DNA from 4 places in the Shewanella sp. SM29 genome. Region 2 is predicted to be linked to each of the others. Evidence: predicted binding sites of a transcription regulator. Region 2 holds the regulator's gene; each other region holds the start of a gene.
What was found. The regulator sigma-54, encoded in region 2, starts transcription at its own class of promoters, with help from an activator protein. The targets are predictions, from matches to a motif close to GTTGGCACGNNNNTNGNNT.
Positions count from the first base shown of each region.

Region 1: a site for sigma-54 is predicted at 2,714-2,732, ahead of L5L77_RS03130 (DUF3192 domain-containing protein). Genes of this name have one in related genera too.
Region 3: a site for sigma-54 is predicted at 2,989-3,007, ahead of norV (anaerobic nitric oxide reductase flavorubredoxin). Genes of this name have one in related genera too.
Region 4: a site for sigma-54 is predicted at 2,193-2,211, ahead of L5L77_RS04600 (P-II family nitrogen regulator). Genes of this name have one in related genera too.

Region 1 is NZ_JAKKRN010000003.1:168,524-174,009, reverse strand. Features, by position in the region: gene L5L77_RS03150 (hypothetical protein) at 1-23, opposite strand, end outside; gene L5L77_RS03145 (DUF962 domain-containing protein) at 917-1,222, opposite strand; gene L5L77_RS03140 (GNAT family N-acetyltransferase) at 1,215-1,853, opposite strand; gene L5L77_RS03135 (DUF2789 domain-containing protein) at 2,004-2,237, shown strand; gene L5L77_RS03130 (DUF3192 domain-containing protein) at 2,249-2,656, opposite strand; gene L5L77_RS03125 (hypothetical protein) at 2,821-3,204, shown strand; gene L5L77_RS03120 (Zn-ribbon-containing protein) at 3,204-3,977, shown strand; gene syd (SecY-interacting protein) at 4,073-4,723, opposite strand; gene queF (NADPH-dependent 7-cyano-7-deazaguanine reductase QueF) at 4,783-5,486, shown strand, end outside.
Region 2 is NZ_JAKKRN010000012.1:51,510-56,995, forward strand. Features, by position in the region: gene mgtE (magnesium transporter) at 1-163, opposite strand, end outside; gene L5L77_RS10320 (HPr family phosphocarrier protein) at 414-689, opposite strand; gene rapZ (RNase adapter RapZ) at 676-1,530, opposite strand; gene ptsN (PTS IIA-like nitrogen regulatory protein PtsN) at 1,527-1,970, opposite strand; gene hpf (ribosome hibernation promoting factor) at 1,973-2,260, opposite strand; gene L5L77_RS10340 (RNA polymerase factor sigma-54) at 2,289-3,767, opposite strand; gene lptB (LPS export ABC transporter ATP-binding protein) at 3,875-4,606, opposite strand; gene lptA (lipopolysaccharide transport periplasmic protein LptA) at 4,603-5,157, opposite strand; gene lptC (LPS export ABC transporter periplasmic protein LptC) at 5,144-5,486, opposite strand, start outside.
Region 3 is NZ_JAKKRN010000010.1:15,026-20,511, reverse strand. Features, by position in the region: gene gbpA (N-acetylglucosamine-binding protein GbpA) at 1-2, opposite strand, end outside; cyclic di-GMP riboswitch class I at 126-225, opposite strand; gene L5L77_RS08770 (TMEM165/GDT1 family protein) at 636-1,190, shown strand; gene norR (nitric oxide reductase transcriptional regulator NorR) at 1,241-2,848, opposite strand; gene norV (anaerobic nitric oxide reductase flavorubredoxin) at 3,075-4,604, shown strand; gene norW (NADH:flavorubredoxin reductase NorW) at 4,597-5,486, shown strand, end outside.
Region 4 is NZ_JAKKRN010000004.1:237,972-243,457, forward strand. Features, by position in the region: gene nrfA (ammonia-forming nitrite reductase cytochrome c552 subunit) at 1-1,216, shown strand, start outside; gene L5L77_RS04595 (hydrolase) at 1,372-1,914, opposite strand; gene L5L77_RS04600 (P-II family nitrogen regulator) at 2,259-2,597, shown strand; gene L5L77_RS04605 (ammonium transporter) at 2,608-3,858, shown strand; gene L5L77_RS04610 (hypothetical protein) at 4,037-4,375, shown strand; gene L5L77_RS04615 (tetratricopeptide repeat protein) at 4,503-5,486, shown strand, end outside.

The sequences.
Region 1 (5,486 bases), on a different contig from region 2:
AACACAGTCAACACAGTCAACACAGAGAGTAAATCATTGGGCAATAAGAGAAGTAAGACTGGTGAACATGCTTTACGGTGATAAGTCTTTAAGCAGAGTTAAGATAAAGTCAATGTGAATAACGTTATAGCTTGGCAAAGCGAGATTAATACTGAAAATGAACCAAAGAAAAGGGCGCAACTAAAGTGCGCCCCATTTATCCTTTGTAAGCCGTCCTGCTCGATTTGTGCTCCCTGCACCATCCATGCGTCTGCTTGCGTCCTGCGTCGTCCCTGTAATCCCTTTTCGTCCCTGTGTATCAAACTTGCGTGAGATAACACTCAGTCCTTTGACCTGTAAATCCATTTTACAGAGCCTGTCACTTCCTATGACTTTTTTCCTATTGCATCCTGCAAAAATTTGTCTTCCATAGAGTAGTACAAGCTGTTCACCCTTATACTTTATCCTTGCCTCGACACATCCTGTCTCGAGTTCATGCTTAATCCTTAAGCGTGTCCTGTATTCTTCCTGAAATCCATCATCCTGACGATACGACTCACTGTCTCTAATCATCCTTGAAAAGCAATCCTGCTTTTCCTTAGCCTATCCGAGGCGAGTTTTCCTACCGTCAGCGATTTCAACCTTGAAATCTTAATTCGTTGCTTCTTGCGTCCCTTTGGCCTGTTTCGCTTTCCTTGCTATCCATTTGCTTTGGCCATGAGTGAATTCTACGTTAACCCTAACGTTTTTGTTCGGCTCAAAGAACGGACTACAAAAGAAATTACGGTAAAACATAAACTAAACAAACATAAGTAAATGATTCTATTTAAAATTAAACACAAGAGAACAAAAAACAATCAAAAAGAAAACATTATGTCCTACAGCGTTTGTAAGCGATCTCTCACACGGGCATGGGCATCTCACTCGGACGGCTTTTTTAACGCTTAAAAAAGCCGCTGATCATCTGAGCAAACATTACCCAATCAGCCATCAAACTGTAAAAGGGATACTGAAATGTCGCGGGTCGATTCTTCTCGAATACGAAGTGTCCTACCCACGCAAAACCGTAGCCAACGACCGGAATAAACCAACATAGCCACCATGCTTCTGAAACCAAGGCAATGCCAATCAGCAGCAGAACTAAACAACTGCCAACAAAGTGTAATTGCCGGCAAGTCGGGTGCTGGTGTTGGGATAAATAGAAAGGATAAAAATCGGCGAAACGTTTATAAGAGTTAGTCATCTTGTTGAACCGAATAGAATAAAAGCTGGCCATGGACACTGCCGATACTCAGCTCGCCTATGGATACAAAGTCATGCTGCGTAAACAGTTGCAAGTGGTTCTCCTGAGCGACAAACACACCAATGCCATCCAAATCAGGCTGCTCATCACACCAACTCACCACAGCTTGCACTAACTTATGTCCAAGTCCTTTGTGCTGTTCATTTGGTGCAAGAGCAATAAACTGCAAAATACCGCAGTGCTTACTAGGTAAAAGTTCAATAATACTGGACTCTTTGTTCATTAGTGCTTGAGTCGATTGCCAACCTGTACCTAACAACATCTTTAAGCGCCAATGCCAATAACGCCCTTCCCCTAAAGGCACTTCTTGAGTAACTACACAGGCTAACCCAAAGAGTCTTTCATGGTCGAATAAACCAATGAGGGCTTGTTTTTGTTGCCATAACGTATTGAGTTCTTCCCTGATTGCGGCGCGCAATTTTTGCTCATAAGCGGCTTTGTCTGAAGTAAAGAGTGAATCAACAAAAAAAGGATCATCATGGTAAGCGTTATAGAGAATAGAAGCGGCAATGCGTAAGTCTTCCGCGGTCAAATAGACTGCGCGGCAGTCCTCCAGAATTTCATTGTCCATCGTTAGCATTCCTTGACTTAGCTCACACTTTTTTATGCGTAACTGTTAATCTACCAAGGAAACTAAAAAGTGCAAATTTTAATCATAGATTGCATTTTTCAATCAGGCGCTTACTCTAAACGAAGGCACTATACTGAAAAGGAAATAATGATGGACACAACTCCAGTAGACTTAAGCCACTTGTTTGAGCAACTCGGTTTAGACAGTAGCGACGAGGCCATAGCGCAGTTTATTGCAACCCATGATATCGACCATCACATCCATTTAAGCCAAGCGCCCTTTTGGACCCCTGCCCAAAAGAGCTTTATCATTGAAGGTTTAGAAGCCGATGCCCTCTGGACTGAGCCCATTGAGCAATTAGACACTCAGCTACGTAAACGATAAGACTCGTTGGTTCAGATTTTACCGTAAGCCGTTTCGCCCCAACCCACTAAGGCATTGTTGCTCAGCACGATAGGCGTGCATTCATCCTTAGTGGTTTTTCCATCGCCATTATTACGCTGGGTACGATAAAACAACACTAAGACTTCTTTATTGGCTTCACCTTGTTGAGCACTTTGTTGAATATAGGCTTCACTAAAATCAGCGGTGCCCATTAAGATCATCACTTGGTCTTTAGGCATACCTAAGCTCAGTTTGGTTAAGTTAGTGCGATTTTTATCCTGCACTTTCTCCCAAGATTCGCTGCTATCCCAGCCCGATTCTCCATCACCGACATTGACCACGCAGCCGCTAAGACCTAAGCTTGCGAGCCCTAAAAAAGTGATGGCGATAAGTTTGTTATTCAATTTATGGTTCATCATATGACATCCTGTGTAATTATTATTGAAGCTTAAAAAATGGTATTTCGGCTGGACAATAAGCAAAATAAATGCCACAAGACAACACACTGTTTTTAAATGAAAAAATTAATTATTATTTTAAAATTGGTTTAAACAATTCAACAAATTAAGGAATTTTGCTAATTATGAGTCCCCTTGACCAAGTATTAGCGGCCGCACGTTCGCTCGAAGCCTGCGGTAAAGTACCGAGCCTTGCCTTAATTAAAACCCGTTTAGGTAGTAGCCTACCTTTACCTATATTGATCCAAGGCTTACAGCAATTTAAATCTATGCCTAAGGCAGATCGCGAGCGTTTAGCTGAGTTGCAAACTATCAGCCCTACAACTGACGTTCCCGCAACTAACGATACCTTAACCCTTGCTGTGCTCGCCGAGCGCATGCAGATGCAACAGGCGTATTTTGAACGTCATGCTGAGCAGCAAAAAACAGAAATAATGCAATTAAAAAACGAACTGCTTGAACTTAAACAACGCATCAACTTATTAGAAATCCAAGGAAAAACAGCTTAATGTTTGTCACTGAACTGCGCTTCGAATGCTTCGCCGACACCACGATATCTGCCGCCGAGAAGGCCATTAATCAGCTCCTTGAAGCCTATCGAGCTAATGGCCAAATCTTAGGACGAGAATTTGCGGTCGCCTTTAATGACGGTGAGTTTAGAGTGCGTTTATTGATGCCAGAGAAAAGCAGTTTAGCGCACAAATATCACAGCCCTTGGGTCAAAAAAGCCTTAGTAGAATTAACCGACGCTAAACTACTCGCGCCGCGGGAAAAGTTTATTGGTCAGGATATCAATTCTGAAGTAAGTAATACCGAAACACCCAGCTGGCAACTGCTATACACCAGTTTTGTGCATATGTGCTCGCCCCTACGCAGCGGCGACAATTTATTGCCCATTCCCCTGTACCGTATACCCGCAACCTTTAATGGCGATCATAAACGTATTATCCGTTGGCAGAGCGAATGGCAAGCCTGCGACGAGCTGCAAATGGCGGCGGCCACTAAGGCAGAATTTGCCGCGCTAGAGGAATTATCGAGTCCTGACAGTGATTTATTTCGCAGAGGTTGGGATTTGCGCGGTCGTATCGAATATCTCACTCAGATCCCGACCTATTACTACTTATATCGCGTTGGCGGCCAAGATTTGGCCTCAGAAAAAACACGACCTTGCCCATGTTGTGGCAGTCATGATTGGAAACTCGATGAACCTTTATTGGATATGTTCCATTTTCGCTGCGAGCCTTGCCGCATAGTGTCGAATCTGTCTTGGGATCATCAATAACATCTGTTTATCCCCTTGCAAAACTCAACCTAAAATAAGCCACGCTTAGGTTGAGTTAATACCTAGGTTAATAATAAAAATGTCGCTCACAGAAGTTAACGTTTACCGAAAAGGTTTTGCCACATACGTTTAAAACTGGCGAAAATACCAGGATGTTCTAATGCGGGCATAGGTAGTTCTTCATGTTTAACGGGTGGTGCTATCCGTGGCGATAATGCTTCAATAAACGCAGTCAAACTCGAGGACAATTGCTCAGATTGCACTTCACCAGGGATTTCAATCCATACGCTACCATCACTGTTATTGATGGTGAGCATTTTATCTCCCTCATCTAACAGACCGATAAACCAAGTCGGTGACTGCTTCAGTTTTTTCTTCATCATCAGATGACCAATCAAGTTTTGTTGCAGGCAGTTAAAATCGTCATCATTCCAGACTTGCAGTAACTCCCCTGTGCCCCACTTAGAGTCAAATAATACTGGGGCGGAGAAATAATGACCGTAAAAATCATTGATCTCTGGCCATAAAGTTAACTCCAGTGCATGCTCTACATTGGCGAAACAGCCTTCAACTTTGCGTTTCACTGGCTGCCAAGAAACAGCCTGTTCAAGATCCGGTTGAAATTCGCCCTGAATACACACAGAAGGCTCACCCTGTGGGTAATAACGCGGTAGTTCACCTAAACTCGTTAAGTAAGCTTGATGATAGTTTTGCAAAAATTTATCGAGTGCGGGCAGACAAGACACTTAAGCACAATCCAATTTCAGGTATAATGTGCGCCTATTTTGACATGGAAACAGTATTGATGACACAGAATCACGATCCCTATAGTGATGCGCAAGCGCTTGTTGGCCTGACTTTAGGTAAAGCCACCGACTACCAAGCCGAGTATGATGCGTCGCTGCTGCAAGGGGTTCCACGCTCACTAAACCGTAATGCTATTGCACTCACTGGGACGTTACCGTTTCATGGTGCCGATATCTGGACGGGTTATGAGCTGTCTTGGTTAAATGCCAAAGGTAAGCCTATGGTGGCCATAGCTGAATTTCATTTAAGCTATGAAAGCCTGAATCTGATTGAGTCGAAATCGTTCAAACTGTATCTCAATAGCTTTAATCAAACCAAGTTTGATAGCCTAGATTCACTGCAAAAAACCTTAGTGCAAGACTTAAGTCAGTGTGCTCAAGGTGATGTTAGCGTTAAGATTATCGAGCCAAAAAGCTTTGGTATTCAGCGTATTATTGAGTTACCAGGCACTTGTATTGACGATCTCGATATTGAAGTCAGCGATTATAGTTTTAATCCTGATTACTTAGTTAACAGTACAGACGATAAGCAAACGGTCGCGGAAACGCTTAATTCAAACCTGCTGAAATCCAACTGTTTGATCACTTCGCAACCCGATTGGGGCAGCGTGATGATCCGTTATCAAGGCCCTAAAATCGATCGCGAGAAACTGCTGCGCTATTTGATTTCTTTCCGCCAACATAACGAATTCCACGAGCAATG
Region 2 (5,486 bases):
GTCTGGCACTTGGCGGTGATGATTCTAAGATCAGCGCGATATCTGAGGCGGCCATTTTTTGCAGCATATTACGCACATGCACGAACATGCCGCTGCTAAGCGCTTGGTTTAACTGGTCAAGACTATGTCCGGTGTGATCGTTTTCTGCATTATCTACGGGCATTTGTCCTCCATTGTGCGGCAAATTGGTTTGAGATCTTAGTGTTGGGCTAGGATTTAGCGGTGACTAAGCGTCAGTCGATGACACAGATTAAGGCGGCTAAGGTAAGGTTAAGGCCAGCGCAATGACCGCTAGTGTAATCACCTGTGGCTTGTATCGTCGAGCGACAAATGTTTTGCCATGTCTGAATGGCAAGTTTTTTAAACTAGACATGAAGTGAAACTAACGATGAAGTGCTTAGTGTGAAGTGAAACTAACAGGCTTCGTCAAACTTAGCGTCGATTAAGGCACAAATGGCATCGAGAGCCGGCTCTGCATCTGGGCCTTCGGCGATAAGCCTGATGGTTTTACCCATGCCAGTTTCAAGCATCAGCAAGCCAAGCACACTGGCGGCCGATGCTTGTTTATCGCCTTGTATTAAGGTGATGGTCGCATCAAACTCGGAAGCCAGTACCACCAACTTAGTGGCGGCACGGGCATGTAAACCGAGCTTATTACAGATGGTTATCTGACGCTCAAGCTTTGGCATTATTGAGCTCTCGATGACGGGCATAAACTTTATGTTTACCGTTACTAAAGCGTTTTGCCAATTGCTCTGCGACGTAAACCGATCTGTGCTGTCCACCTGTGCAGCCAATGGCCACAGTTAAATAACTGCGATTGTTACGCTCGAGGTGCGGCAGCCAAGTCTCCAGTAAATTTTCGATTTGCCAGATGAACTTATTGACCAGTGGTTGGCGATTTAAGAACTCAGCTACGGGTTCATCTAAACCAGTCAATGGTCGCAGTGCCAACTCCCAGTGGGGATTGGGCAGGAAGCGCACATCGAACATAAAGTCGGCTTCGGTGGGCATTCCGTGCTTAAAGCCAAAGGACTCGAAGTTGATCACGAGTTCTTTATCGACACTACCAAGGAGAATTTGTCTGACTTGGTCGCTTAAATCATAGATATTCAAATTCGACGTATCTATGTAGTGATCGACCAGTTTTGACATAGGCTCGAGCAGTTTTCCCTCCAGCTTTATCGCTTCTTGCAAAGAGACTCGGCTCTTCGACAAAGGATGCAAACGGCGGGTTTCGCTGTAACGCTTGAGCAGAATTTTATCGCTGGAGTTAAGGAAGAAGCTCGTTAACTCAGTATCTGGAGGTAGGCTAGCGAGTTGTTTCACTAAGACCTTATCCTGCTCAGGCATGTTACGCACGTCGACACTGATGGCGACGAGATCGTTACTGCCTTTGAGTTGCTCAAGCAAACTGCCAATCAATGGCAAGGGAAGGTTATCGACACAATAATAGCCGAGATCTTCGAGTACCCTAAGGGCGACAGATTTGCCTGAGCCTGAGCGGCCCGACACTATGACCAGTTTCATCCAGTGATTACCTGATAGAGTTCCGTTTCATCATGCGTCTTGCGTAATTGCTTTAATATTTGCTTGTCGCTCAGCTTTTCGGCCATGCAAGACAAGGTACTTAAGTGCTGCTGACATTGGTCTGCAGGCACCAGTAGTGCAAATAAAATATCAACAGGTTGCTTATCGATAGCATCAAATGCTATCGGCTCTTCACACTTAATTAGTATGGCAATGGGCTGATCTATATCGGCTAGTCGACCATGTGGAATGGCGATGCCGTTACCTATACCTGTGCTCCCCATCTTTTCGCGCGCCACTAGGCTTTCGAATATCTCTTGAGATGAGAGGGTCGGGTACTGGGCAGCGACTAAGTCGCTGATGAGTTCCAGTACCTTTTTCTTACTGCCCGGAGTGGCGCAGGTAGTGCACTCCGGCCGCAGTATGGTACAAAGTTCCATTATTAGTGTTTTGTTAACTTCTCTTTGTGTTTAATAACCTGACGGTCAAGCTTGTCAATCAGGGCGTCTATAGCGGCATACATGTCAGCATGCTCTGAAGTAGCAAAAACTTCACCACCTATGAGGTTTATTCTCGCTTCGGCAATTTGTTGCATTTTCTCAACATTGAGCACAACGTGCACATTATTGATCTGTTCGAAATGGCGTTCAAGTTTTGAAAACTTTTCTTCTACATATGCACGTAACGATTCGGTAATTTCGACATGGTGTCCACTTAGGTTTATTTGCATAGAAACGTCCTCCGATATCCACTGTAGGTTATAAACTTTTACGCTGATTAGAAGGTGGAATAAGCATAGCCTCTCGGTACTTCGCAATGGTTCTGCGGGCTACGTTGATCCCTTGTTCTGCCAGAAGCTGTGCCATCTTGCTATCGCTTAATGGTTTTTTCTGGTTTTCCGCTGCCACCAGTTTCTTTATAAAGGCTCTGATTGCTGTGGATGAGCACTCACCACCATCGTCAGTACCGACGTGGCTAGAGAAGAAGTATTTTAGTTCAAAAAGTCCCTTAGGGGTATGCATGTATTTTTGAGTTGTGACCCGTGAGATGGTGGACTCATGCATTTCTACCGCTTCGGCAATATCGTTAAGCACCATAGGCTTCATGGCTTCTTCACCATACTCAAAGAAACCTTGCTGATATTGCACTATGCAATTAGCAACTTTAAGCAAAGTATCGTTACGGCTTTCTAGGCTCTTAATAAACCATTTAGCCTCTTGCAGATGGCCGCGAATAAATTGGCTATCGGCTTGGTTTTTGGTACTGCGTGCCATAGAAGCATAATGTTGATTTACATTGATTTTTGGCATGCAGTCAGGATTTAGCTCAACGACCCAGCGGCCATTTTTCTTCGACACAGACACATCTGGGATAACGTATTCGTCATTATTGGGCGTGATCAACAAACCTGGGCGAGGATTGAGGGTTTGGATGAGTGCTATACCATCCCTTAATTCATCTTCTTTTAATTTAGTCTTACGCATCAACAACCTAAAGTCTCGGGCGGCGATCAGATCTAAATGATCTTTGATCAGCATACGGGCGTTTTCTAGGTTGGGAGTATCAGCGGCGAAATGCGACAGTTGGATCAGCAGGCATTCACTTAAATCGCGGGCGGCAACGCCTATGGGATCAAAATGCTGAATACGCTTGAGTACGGCTTCGACTTCGTCAAGCTCAACTTCAGGATTACCCATGGCTTCGAGAATTTCTTCAGTGCTTTGGGTGAGATAGCCCTGATCGTCGATGGCATCAATAATGGCGGTGGCAATGGCTAAATCGGTTTCAGAAAACGGCGTGAGGTTTTTTTGCCATTCTAAGTGTTCGTACAAACCTTCACTGGTCTCGCCTTGGAAGGGCATATCGTCTTCACGACTGCCGCCGGGGCCTGAGTTTGGGGAGGCGGTAAACACTTCATCCCATGTGGTGTCCATGGGGAGCTCATCGGGCATGGATTCTTTGGTTAGCGACTCTGCCGTGTCTATGGTGGAGCTGTCTTTTTCTGGTGGCAGAGTGCTAGATTCACTGAAATCCGTATCGGATAGCGTTTGGTTTACAGGGGTTTTAGTGGCGTCGAATTGATCCTCTTCCAGCTCGAGAAGGGGATTAGAATCTAATGCTTGCTGGATCTCTTGCTGCAGTTCTAATGACGACAGTTGCAACAGACGTATAGCCTGTTGTAGTTGTGGCGTCATGGTTAACTGTTGACCCAGTTTGAGCTGGAGTGACGCTTTCATGTTACCGCTGATCCCTACGTTATTATTGTTGGATGAGGTCGCTTATTATCATTTTGAGTGAAGCCCAATGGCGGTGTAAATTGCCTCCATTGGCTTCGCTCGATTAACTATAGCCTGAATTGTTCACCTAAGTACACAGCCCTAACTTGCTGATTGTCTAAGATCTCTGCTGGAGTTCCTTCGGCAATCAGGTTTCCGTGACTCACAATATAAGCATGTTCACATACATCTAATGTCTCGCGGACATTATGGTCTGTGATCAGTACGCCAAGGCCGCGACTTTTGAGTTGTTCGATAATCTTCTTGATGTCGATAACCGAAATAGGATCGACGCCGGCAAACGGTTCATCGAGCAAAATGAACTTAGGATTAGCGGCTAAAGCCCGCGCAATTTCGACGCGACGACGTTCGCCACCCGACAATGACATGCCTTGGCTGTCACGGATGTGGGTGATATGAAACTCTTCGAGCAGATGTTCTAGTTCTTCTTCTCGTTCTTCGTTTTTAAGTTCTTTACGAGTTTGCAGTACGGCCATGATGTTGTCATGAACAGTTAGCTTACGAAAGATACTGGCTTCCTGCGGTAAGTAACCTATGCCTTTGCGGGCACGCAGATGCATAGGATCTGCGGTTAAATCATCATCGTCGATAAAGATATGTCCCTTATCGCTCTTCACTAGCCCGACAACCATGTAAAAGGTCGTGGTTTTACCTGCACCGTTTGGACCGAGTAGGCCAACGACTTGACCGGTTTTTACCGTCAGACTGACGTCTTTAACCACTTGGCGACTCTTGTAACTTTTCGCCAGATTTTGTGCTCTTAAGGTGATTTGGGTCATTTAGAGTCCTGCTTTTTCACAGGTTTATCCGCTGGAGCATCTGATTTAGCATCATCTTGATAGTTTTCTGGCTGAATAATAGTGATCACGCGATCGTCACCACTGCCAGTACTCTCGGCCATCAATTTCTGTTGAATCATGTTATAGCGGATTAAATTGCCTGTAACTTGGCTACCCGCTTGATCTAATGACGCCATACCTTTCAGTGTTAAGGTGCGGCTTGCCATATCGTAACGAATTTCTTTCGCGCTTGCCGATGCTGGGCGGCCATCGTCTAATATTTGGCTATACGTAGCAGGGTTGCCTGTGGCGACCAAAGTTTTGCTATTTTCACCTTCAGCGGAAAATGCACGCAGTTCATTTGCTTGGATTTTTATTGAGCCTTGGGTAACTTCCACCGGACCAAAGAAGATGATCTGGTTGTTTTTGATATCCGCAGTTTGGCTCACAGCTTTAATTTTGACTTCTTGCTTTAAGTCGCCGACTTTCGCGAAAGCACTCATGCTCATAATTAGCATTAGGCTGGCAAGTAATACGTTATTTTGCTTCATATGTTCCTACTACCTGACTGGTCAATTGCACTTCTTGCGCGTTGAGGTCGGCATAAAGGCCTTGGCCTTGAATATTAAAATCTTTCCCTGTGACGTAAATGGTACGGTCAGAGGTCATTATCATAGTGTTGAGATCGAGTTCCAGATAACTGGTGGACAAGGTCTGAATCGGTTCTTCTGGGCTAATGGCATCGATAATAACATTATTTTCTAATACAACCTTGCCAGTTTCCTTGTTTAGCTTGCCCTGATCTGCCCTGAGTTGCCATTGTGCTTTACCTTGGTCTGGATAAACAAGATAAACAGGTTGAGTAAAGAAAGTTTGATTC
Region 3 (5,486 bases), on a different contig from region 2:
ACTTTAATGCACTCCATTGATTGCCTATCATCCTAAACATAATGATAGGCTTAGATATAAAAGTGGTATTTGGGCAAACAACAGCATTAAACAGCAGTCGTTTATCTTTCACAGAAATCGAATTCTGCGGCAACTCCGCTATCTTAGTTCACTAAAAAATCCATTTACAACCTTAGACCGGAAGCTTTGCGTCCTAACTTTTCAATTAGTTTGCCAAATACAGTCGTTATCATTGAGTCACTACGAGTTAACAGTATGTAACTAAGTAGAAATGACTTGGCTAAATTAGCAACAAAAGACAACGTTGTCAAAAAATAATTCATTTATATTCATTAAGTTACAGAATGTGAATCGGTATTTTTCTGACACCCGTCAAACATTTATCAGCACCTACTGTTATAAACTCGTGCTTGAAACTAAATCTTACCTAGGTATAATGCCCACCTCGCTTCGGGGGAGTAGCTAACTGGATTTCGAACCATCGTCATCTAGGGTGAACATCAACATACTTGGCAACATGCCATGGTGTTCACAGCAAATCATAGATTTGCCCAGCAAGACCTGAGCACAATTACCGCACCTAGGGGTGGACGGTTTATTGTGCTTATGTCATAACCACCCCTAAAGGATCACACTTGGAAGCCCTACTTGCCTCAACCTTTACGGTTGCTATCGCCGAAATTGGTGATAAAACTCAATTACTTGCACTAATCCTCGCCGCAAGATTTAAAAATAAAACCGCCATTATTTTAGGTATTTTGCTGTCGACATTATTTAACCATTTTGCCGCCGCTTGGATTGGTCAATGGGCCATTAACTGGGTAAGCCCAGATCTTGCACGTTATTTAGTGGCTGCGTCCTTCTTCGCGATCGCTCTTTGGGTGTTAATCCCAGATAAAGTCGATGCAGAAGAGAGCCGTTTCTATAAAATGGGCCCCTTTCTCGCTACCTTTATCCTGTTTTTTATCGCCGAAATGGGGGATAAAACGCAAATCGTAACTGTGGTATTAGCCGCAAAATACGATTCATTAACGATGGTGGTTGCAGGCACAACCTTAGGCATGCTGCTTGCTAACGTACCCGTAGTGATCGCAGGCCACTTCAGCGCCGAAAAATTACCTATGTTGTGGATACACCGTGGCTGCGCGGTATTGTTCGCACTCTTAGGCGTAGCAACACTGTTCTTCTAAGAATCGAGGCTGTGGTTTTGCTGCAGAATAAAATTTCTTCACGCAATATTTTATTCTTTTAAACCTAACCGTTTTGCAAGTCGGTGCAAATTACCTGTATCGATTTGCAATATTCTTGCACACGCAGCCCAATTTTGTTGATTCGCGGCTAAAACTTGACGAATAAGTTGACGCTGATATCTCTCAGTCGCCGCCTTAAGCCCCAGTATAACACTGGAATTATCTTGCGATTGTCGCTCACGACAGGCCGACTCAGACCTAAATGCTAATTCACTGGCTGGCGTTGCGGCATCTGATGGCCTATCTTCGTCGACTGTTCTGTGTGCTTGATTCATCAAAGAATCGAGCTGAAAATGTTTATCACTTAAGCTGATGTAAGCCGTTTTTAGCTCGGCTTTCGCCAACACCGCAGCCCTGTGTATCGCATGCTCTAGCTCACGCACATTACCCGGCCATGTGTATTGCTCTAATAACTGCTGCGCTGCGGGTGTGATATTGATATGGGTGAGTCCTAACTTCGCTTTACAACGTTCAAGAAAAAAACCTGTCAGCATAACAATATCTTGCCCACGCTCTCTTAATGGTGCTACGTGGATAGGAAATACGCTCAACCTATGGTAAAGATCGAAACGAAAGCGCCCTTCCGTTGCCTCTTGGTGCAGAATTCGATTAGTGGCGGCAATAATCCGAGTATTAACTTTTAGGCTCTTATCACTGCCCACTCGCTGTAATTCACCGTATTGTAAAACCCTCAATAACTTAGCTTGCAGCCCCAAGGGAAGCTCCCCGATTTCATCTAAAAACAAGGTCCCCTTGTCAGCGAGTTCAAACTTGCCTTGCCTATGACTGATTGCCCCCGTAAATGCCCCTTTTACATGCCCAAATAACTCGCTTTCGGCGACGGACTCCGGCAATGCAGCGCAGTTCAAATAGATAAGTGATTTATCGGCTCTGGTCGATTGATTATGTATCGCCGCGGCCACTAACTCCTTACCCACACCGGTTTCGCCGGTAATTAATACCGATAAGTCAGTGCCTGCCACGGCACTTATCTGCTGCTTTAGCGATTGGATCTGTGTGGATTGCCCTATGATCTCCTGCTGACTAGCAGGACGATTGAGCACCTCAGTGCCATTGGAAACTTCAACAACTTGGGATTCTAGCTGTTGCATCAATAACGCAGTATTAAGACTGGCTGCGGCCAGTGCGCTGATCACACGCAACTCGCTATCACTAAAACCATCAAACTGATGAGGGTTGAAACCATCAATGGTGAGCGCCCCAATTAAGCGATCGTTCGCGATTAGTGGTAAACCAATGCAAGCATGTACATGTAAGTTCGCACTATGATGTGGAATTAAACCATCATACGGATCGGGAAGTTCACTGTCGGCAGGGAAACGAACCACATCGCCAGCACGGGCGATAGCCTCTAATCTCGGATGCTCACTAATTTGAAAGCGCCGCCCTAACACTTCGGCAAAGAGCCCATCTATCGCCAAGGGGACAAATTGCTGCTCCCGAAATGCCAATAATGCCGCAGCATCACAATTGACACGCCGCCTGACCACTGCCAACAAACGCTCAAATCTGTCTTGCGTCGACACGCCGACAGTTAAATCTAAGGCTAACTGAGTTAAATCAGCATGGGCACTCATAGCACATCCACAGTCAAATAAAGTCATATTGACAACAGTGTAATGTCAATTTGACCAATGTCAAATTGTCATTATGACACCAACAAGTGATTTCAAATGTTGAAATACGTTAATACCAATAAAAATCAACGTCTTACAATGTTGGCATAGTGAGTGCAATAAGAGATTTAACTAAATAAGCAAGATTTACGTAGCGCATTCATTATTAATTATCACAGGTGTATTTATGACTATTCATGTAAAAAACAATATCCACTGGGTGGGTCAACGCGATTGGGAAGTGCAAGATTTTCATGGTACTGAGTACAAAATAACTAAAGGCACAAGCTACAATAGCTACCTTATCCGTGAAGAAAAAACCGTGTTAATTGATACAGTTGATCATCGTTTTAGCCAGCAATTCTTACAAAATCTTGAAGCTGAAATTAATTTAACCGATATAGACTATATTGTGATGAACCATGCAGAGGAAGACCACTCAGGCGCCCTGACTGCATTAATGGCCAAAATTCCTAACACTCCAATTTACTGCAGTGAAAATGCGGTCGACTCCATTGTAGGACATCACCACCACCCAGAATGGAATTTCATTACCGTAAAGACAGGGGATAGTTTAGCGATAGGCAATGGTAAGCAACTGATATTTATCGAAGCACCTATGTTGCATTGGCCAGATAGCATGATGACATACCTCACCGAAGATGCGGTTTTATTCAGTAACGATGCCTTTGGCCAACACTATTGCGACGAACATTTATTCAATGATGAGGTTGATCAAAATGAATTAATGGAACAATGCCTACGGTACTACTCAAACATTTTAACGCCCTTTAGCAGCCTAGTGACGGCTAAAATTCACGAAGTATTAAGCTTTAATTTACCTGTAGATATGATCGCAACTTCACACGGCATTGTGTGGCGTGATAATCCTGCCCAAATTATTCACCAATATTTAGCTTGGGCCGACGCTTATCAAGAAGACCGCATCACGATTTTCTACGACTCTATGTCCAATAATACTCGCATGATGGCCGACGGTATTGCTCAAGGTATTCATGATGTTGACCCCAATGTAGCAGTAAAAGTGTATAACGTCGCACGTCATGATAAAAACGAAATCCTTGCACAGGCATTTAGGTCAAAAGGTATTTTAGTCGGCTCATCCACCATGAATAATGTGATGATGCCTAAAATTGCCGCCATGCTTGAAGAAATCACGGGCCTGCGTTTTCGCAATAAAAAGGCGGCAGCTTTTGGTAGTTATGGCTGGAATGGCGGCGCAGTCGATAGAATTCACACTCGTTTGATGGATGCTGGTTTTGAAACCTCGGTGGGATTAAAAGTCAAATGGCGTCCCGATCGAGATGCGATGCAAGAATGCCGTCAGCACGGCCAGCGAATCGCGCGAGAATGGGCATTGCGTCCCCTCGATAGCGCGAATAGTCGCTCTATCATTAATCAAGTCATGTCAAAACCTAACCAAGCCACCACAGCCAGTCAAATAGCTGAAAATACTGCTACTAATAACGTCCCTGTGACGGCACCGATTGCAACAAAAGCGTGCGAATTAAATGATACACAATCAATGATTTGCACCGTTTGCCAATGGGTTTACGACCCTGAAAAAGGAGAGCCTAATCAAGATGTCATTGCTGGCACACCTTGGACTCAAGTGGCCGAAGACTTCCTCTGTCCCGAATGTGGCCTAGGTAAAAGCGTTTTCGCTATCATAAAAAATGAGGTGACTAATGTCTAAACCTATCGTCATTATCGGCAGTGGATTCGCGGCATATCAGCTAGTCAAAACACTGCGACGTTTAAACCGCGAACAACCGATTACAGTTATCACAGCCGACTCTGGTGACGAATACCATAAACCAGATTTAAGCCATGTGTTTAGCCTTAAAAAAATGGCGTCAGACCTCATAAAATTGACCGCGACTGAATTTGCACATGAGCAACAAATTGATGTAATAAATCACTGTGAAGTCATAAAAATAGATAAAGTTCGTCAGGTAGTCTGTTGCCATCAAGGACGCGAAATTGCGTACAAAAAATTAGTGCTTGCCACGGGTGCACGACCCTTTATTCCACCTATAGAGGGGGATGGCGTCGATATCATCCACACAGTTAACAGCTTAATGGAGTATCAGGCCTGCGAAGCAGACATCCATGGCGCGAGGAGAGTACTGGTTATCGGTGCTGGTTTGGTCGGAGTTGAACTGGCAATGGACTTAGCAACTGCAGGTAAGCAAGTGTTTTTGGTCGATCCACAAGCGAGCTTAATGCCGAATATGCTACCCGAAATGTTAAGCCACAAACTGACCGCTGTACTAAAGCAGTATAACGTCACAGTGCAATTGCAAACCCGAGTCAGCCAACTGCAACACCAAGATGGCAGTATCTCTGTGTGCCTAGATAATGACCAGCGGTTTATTTGTGATGCGGTTATCTGTGCAGCGGGACTTCTCCCTAACAGTCAACTTGCCCAGCATGCGGGGCTAGAGGTCAATAAAGGTATCGTCGTTAACGAATGCTTACAAACCAACGATGCCCATATTTATGCGCTAGGTGATTGCGCCCAAATCAACGGCCAAAATAGGGCCTATTTGCAACCTGCGTTACTGAGCGCCAATGC
Region 4 (5,486 bases), on a different contig from region 2:
ACAAGATCCTAATATGGTGATCTTATGGGCGGGTTATGGTTTTGCTAAAGATTATAATGCACCACGCGGCCACATGTATGCGGTAACTGACGTGCGTAACACGCTACGTACAGGTGCACCCGCTAATGCGGAAGATGGTCCTATGCCGATGGCATGTTGGAGCTGTAAGAGCCCTGACGTACCTCGCTTGATTGAAGAGCAAGGCGAAGATGGTTACTTCAAAGGTAAGTGGTCAAAGGGTGGCCCTGAAGTGACAAATACCATTGGTTGTGGTGATTGCCATGAAAAAAGCTCTCCAAAGTTACGTATTTCACGCCCTTATGCAGACCGTGCTTTTGAAGCTATAGGTACACCTTTCAGCAAAGCGTCTAAACAAGATAAAGAATCAATGGTATGTGCTCAGTGCCACGTTGAGTATTATTTTGAGAAAACTGACGACAAAAAGAATTTTGTTAAATTCCCTTGGGATATGGGTACAACAGTTGAAAAAATGGAAGTCTACTATGACTCAATCCAATTTTCTGATTGGACACACGCCCTTTCTAAGACACCAATGTTAAAAGCCCAGCATCCAGAGTATGAAACCTGGAAAATGGGTATTCATGGCATGAATAATGTGAGTTGCGTTGACTGTCACATGCCAAAAGTGACCAGTGCTGAAGGTAAGAAGTTTACCGATCATAAAGTGGGCAATCCATTCGACCGTTTTGAAGAAACCTGTGCAACTTGCCATAGCCAGACTAAAGAGTTTTTGGTTGGCGTGACTAATGAGCGTAAAGCCAAAGTCAAAGAAATGAAGTTGAAAGCGGAAGAGCAATTAGTCAAAGCACACTTTGAAGCAGAGGCTGCGTGGAAAGCTGGCGCAACTGAAGAAGAAATGAAACCCATACTGACAGATATCCGCCACTCACAATGGCGTTGGGATTTAGCGATTGCTTCCCATGGTGTTGCAGCTCACGCACCGGATGAAGCATTGCGTATTCTGGGAACTTCGGTAAGTAAAGCTGCTGATGCTCGTGTGAAGTTAGCGCAATTACTCGGTAAAAAAGGCATCACAGATCCTGTTGCGATTCCTGATATCTCTACTAAAGCTAAAGCACAAGCAGCCTTAGGTATGGACATGAAAAAGATGAATGCTGAGAAAGAAGCATTTAAGAAAGACATGTTACCTAAGTGGGATGAAGAAGCGAAAAAACGCGAAGCCACTTATAAGTAGGTTTTAATCAATCGCGGTTGAGTTTTCAATATGAGCTAACCCCTCATGTAAATAAAAGCCCTCGCTGACTCAGCGGGGGCTTTTTTATGGAAAAAAATATCGAGTAATGTCAGGCGTTGGTCATGCTGGCTGAAGAAATACCACGGGCTAAGTCGCTATTTGATCAGTTTTAATAACGCCCTAAACCGCTCGCCTTGGGCTTGATGTTGTAATTCAAATAATAACGATTCTACGTTAGTTAATAGGGCGCCCCTGGCCGTCATCATTTGGATCCCGAGTTGTTTATTCTCAGTACTGCGTGACGATACGCAATCGGCGACTAAATGCACCGAATATTGCTGCTCGATAAGGTCACAACAGGTTTGGTAAACACACACATGGGTTTCAATACCCGCGAGTATGACGTGTTTGCGATTCGTCTTAGTTAATGCCTTTGCAAACGCGTCACAGTGCCAGCCGCTAAAATGCTGCTTGGCAATGGGTGAGCTGGTTTTCGCAAGTAAGGTTTGCAGCTCAGGGCTAGTTGCTCCGAGTTTATCGGGTAGCTGTTCTAACCACAGTATGGGAATTTCAAATAATTGTGCGCCTTGGATTAAGGTCTGTAGTTGTTGATGCAGCTTGTCACTGTTATCCATGATTTGTGCAAGTTTTCCTTGCACATCGACGATAACGAGAACACATTCTTCTGGTTTTAACATCGGGCCTTCCTTCTGCGCTTGATGATTGTCTTAGTGATGATCTTCGCTTTTGTCTAAGAGCTTGTGTTGTGATGCTCAGATTTCATCTCGATTTACGCTTCCCCCAGTAGACCCTAATTTAACCTTGTTACCAATAGGCCTAAGGTCGAATAGCTGCCGCACTTAAACTGCTCACTAAAAGAGTGCATCGCACCAGTTAGTGCTCGATTATGGTGCGTTTTTAACCTTAAAAAATAGTGTTAAAAAATTTAAACCAATAATAATCAATAGATTAAATTGTTGGCCTAATGATTGAATTACCTTTGATACAAGTTAATAACAATCGCGTTTTTTTGGAGGTCAGGATGAAACTAGTCAGCGCTATCATCAAGCCGTTTAAGTTGGATGATGTCCGTGAAGCTATCGCCGGAATTGGTATTGAGGGCATGACGGTGACCGAAGTGAAAGGTTTTGGCCGTCAGAAAGGGCATACAGAGTTGTATCGCGGCGCCGAGTATCAGGTGGATTTTTTGCCAAAAGTAAAACTAGAAATTGCCACTAAGGCTGAAAATCTCGACATGTTGATTGAGGCCATTACCACTGCGGCCCATACGGGGAAAATTGGTGACGGTAAGATCTTCGTCGTTGATTTAGAACATGCTATCCGTATCCGTACGGGTGAACTTGATACTGAAGCGCTATAAGGGGCTGACAATGGAAGAATTAACGAAATTAGGCGGCACAGTCACTGAACTACGCTTTGCACTCGATACCTTTTACTTTTTGATTTCTGGCGCTTTAGTCATGTGGATGGCGGCGGGATTCGCTATGTTAGAAGCGGGTTTAGTTCGCTCTAAAAATACCACTGAAATTTTAACTAAGAACGTTGTGCTGTACGCGATTGCCTGTGTGATGTATCTGTTGGTTGGCTACAACATCATGTATGTGGATAACACTGAAGGTGGCTGGTTACCGTCAATTGGCACCTTAATTGGTTCGCAATCAGCAGATGCGAGCCATGCATTAGAATCTGACTTCTTCTTCCAAGTTGTATTTGTGGCAACGGCGATGTCAATTGTCTCTGGTGCTGTGGCGGAACGGATGAAGTTGTGGGCTTTCTTGTTCTTTTCTGTGGTGATGACAGCGGTTATCTATCCAGTAGAAGGTTATTGGACTTGGGGCCAAGGTTTTATCGCTAAACTGGGCTTTGTAGACTTTGCTGGTAGCGGTATTGTGCATATGACGGGGGCGACCGCGGCGATTGCTGGCGTGATATTGCTCGGTGCGCGTAAGGGTAAATACGGGCCTAATGGCCAAGTGAATCCTATTCCAGGCTCTAACTTGCCAATGGCAACCTTAGGTATGTTTATTCTGTGGATGGGCTGGTTTGGCTTTAACGGCGGCTCGCAATTAATGGTGTCGGATGCGGCGAATGCAAGCTCAGTGGCGAAAGTGTTTGTGAATACTAATACTGCAGCGGCTTTTGGTGCCATCTCAGCTCTTATCGTGTGTAAGATGATTTGGGGCAAAGCGGATTTGACCATGATCCTTAACGGTATTTTGGCTGGATTAGTGGCAATTACGGCAGATCCTCTCTCGCCTTCATTGTTAATGGCGGGTGTGATTGGTTTAGTGGCGGGCGGCGTGGTGGTGTTCTCGATTGTGGGCTTAGATCGCATTAAGATCGACGATCCCGTCGGTGCGATTTCAGTACATGGTGTGGCTGGTTTCCTTGGTTTAATGTGTGTGCCATTATCCAATGCCAATGCAACTATTACCGGACAGTTGACGGGGGCAGCGATCATTTTCACTTGGGTATTCTGCTCATCATTTGCAGTCTGGTATGTGATTAAGATAACCATGGGGATCCGTGTTACTGAGGAAGAAGAATACAACGGTATGGATGCTTCTGACTGCGGTATTGATGCCTATCCTGAGTTTGTTACGGTCAAAAATGCGGGCTGATTAAACTTGCACATTAACGCGTGATTCACCTTGATACTTAGCTTGGATCGAGGGATAGTGAAGCAGAGCCTAGGCTCTGCTTTTTTATGGGTAATCAATGTGATTGAAGTTTAAGCACTGGGTCGCAAGCTTAATTACTGAGCAATTCTGTTTTCTTGTATAAATTAAGGAGTGTTCTATGAGCTTGAATATAAAAACAATAGGTCAATTTTCGCGACTAAGTCTTATCGTCATTTCTGGCTGGATATCGGTTTCTGCCTTTGCAGGAGAAGTGATCGTTAATCGCTCAAGTGAGCCTGTCGATGCCTTTGCCGTGCGTGATCAAGTGCTCAAGGATTTTGAATGGCAGGAGTCGCTTCGTCGCCAGCAGCAAATCCAAATTTTGCAGGCTTTACCCTCAGGTTGCGTTACAGTCATGAAACCCTATCGACATTTTACCTGTGGGGAGCATAACTATCGGCCGTATGATTATCAGCAGCGTGAGTTATACATAGAAGTTGACCGACCTTCACAATAGTTAATTCGTTAAATTATTTGCAATTATTTTCAATCGATCGCGATTATCATTTTTTGTAACCATTTTATGTCGTCTTTTTCACCATTTGTAATAAGCTCAAATAGGAGCTAATGGTGTGGGAGGGCGTATGTCGAAACTATTCCGAGCCGTATACTTGAGTACGATCTTGAGCGTTGTATTCAGTCAATTGTTTGCTTGTAGCTCGACGACCATTGAGCCTAATCCGTCGGATCTTGAGTCGTTACTTGCCGATTCACTGTTTACCCCTGTGGCCGATATTCCTTCTGTTGCGGATATCTTTTATCTGCCCCCCGAGGTTGTGACAGACGTAAAACGTCGCTATGGGATATACACTTTGTCACATAATAACAACATGTTAGCCAATGAATGGCTAGCTAGTTATATCAATGCGAGTCAAACCAATAGCGCTAACATTGATTTTCTATATCAAGATAATCTGACCCAAATTGCCCGTGAAACCTATGCCCAAAGGGCGGGTAATTGCATGTCTTTAGTGGTCATGACTTCTGCGTTAGCGGACATATTGAATGTGAGTGCTGAGTATCAAGATATTGCGATAGAACCCGTATGGGATAAGCAAGGTGATTTCTATTTAATCAATGGGCATGTGAATTTACGCTTACGTCCACCTGAAAACGCACATTCAGTTTATGTGTCATCTACCGCAGTTTTAGTGGACTTTATGCCAGAGCGAGCTCTACGGGGATACGGTAAAACCCAAGTGGATCGGCAGACCTTAATCAGCATGTTTTACAACAATATGGCGGCAGAGTCTTTGGTGAACGGTGATTTAGACAGGGCCTATGCCTTGATTAAAGTGGGTTTAAAAGTCGGCCAGTTTGTGCCTTCACTCAACACGCTCGCCATTATTTACCGGCATAAAGGTGATGAAAAGCGGGCCGAACAGGTTTATCGCTATGCACTCAAGTTTGATGCGAAAAATCTGACAACGCTTTATAACTTAGCCTTGATTTTAGGGGATCAGGGGCGGCTTGATGAATGGGCCGAAATTAATAAAGTGCTTGAATTAGCGCGAATACGTAATCCCTATTATTACTATGACATGGGGCAGCAAGCCTATGATGAGCAT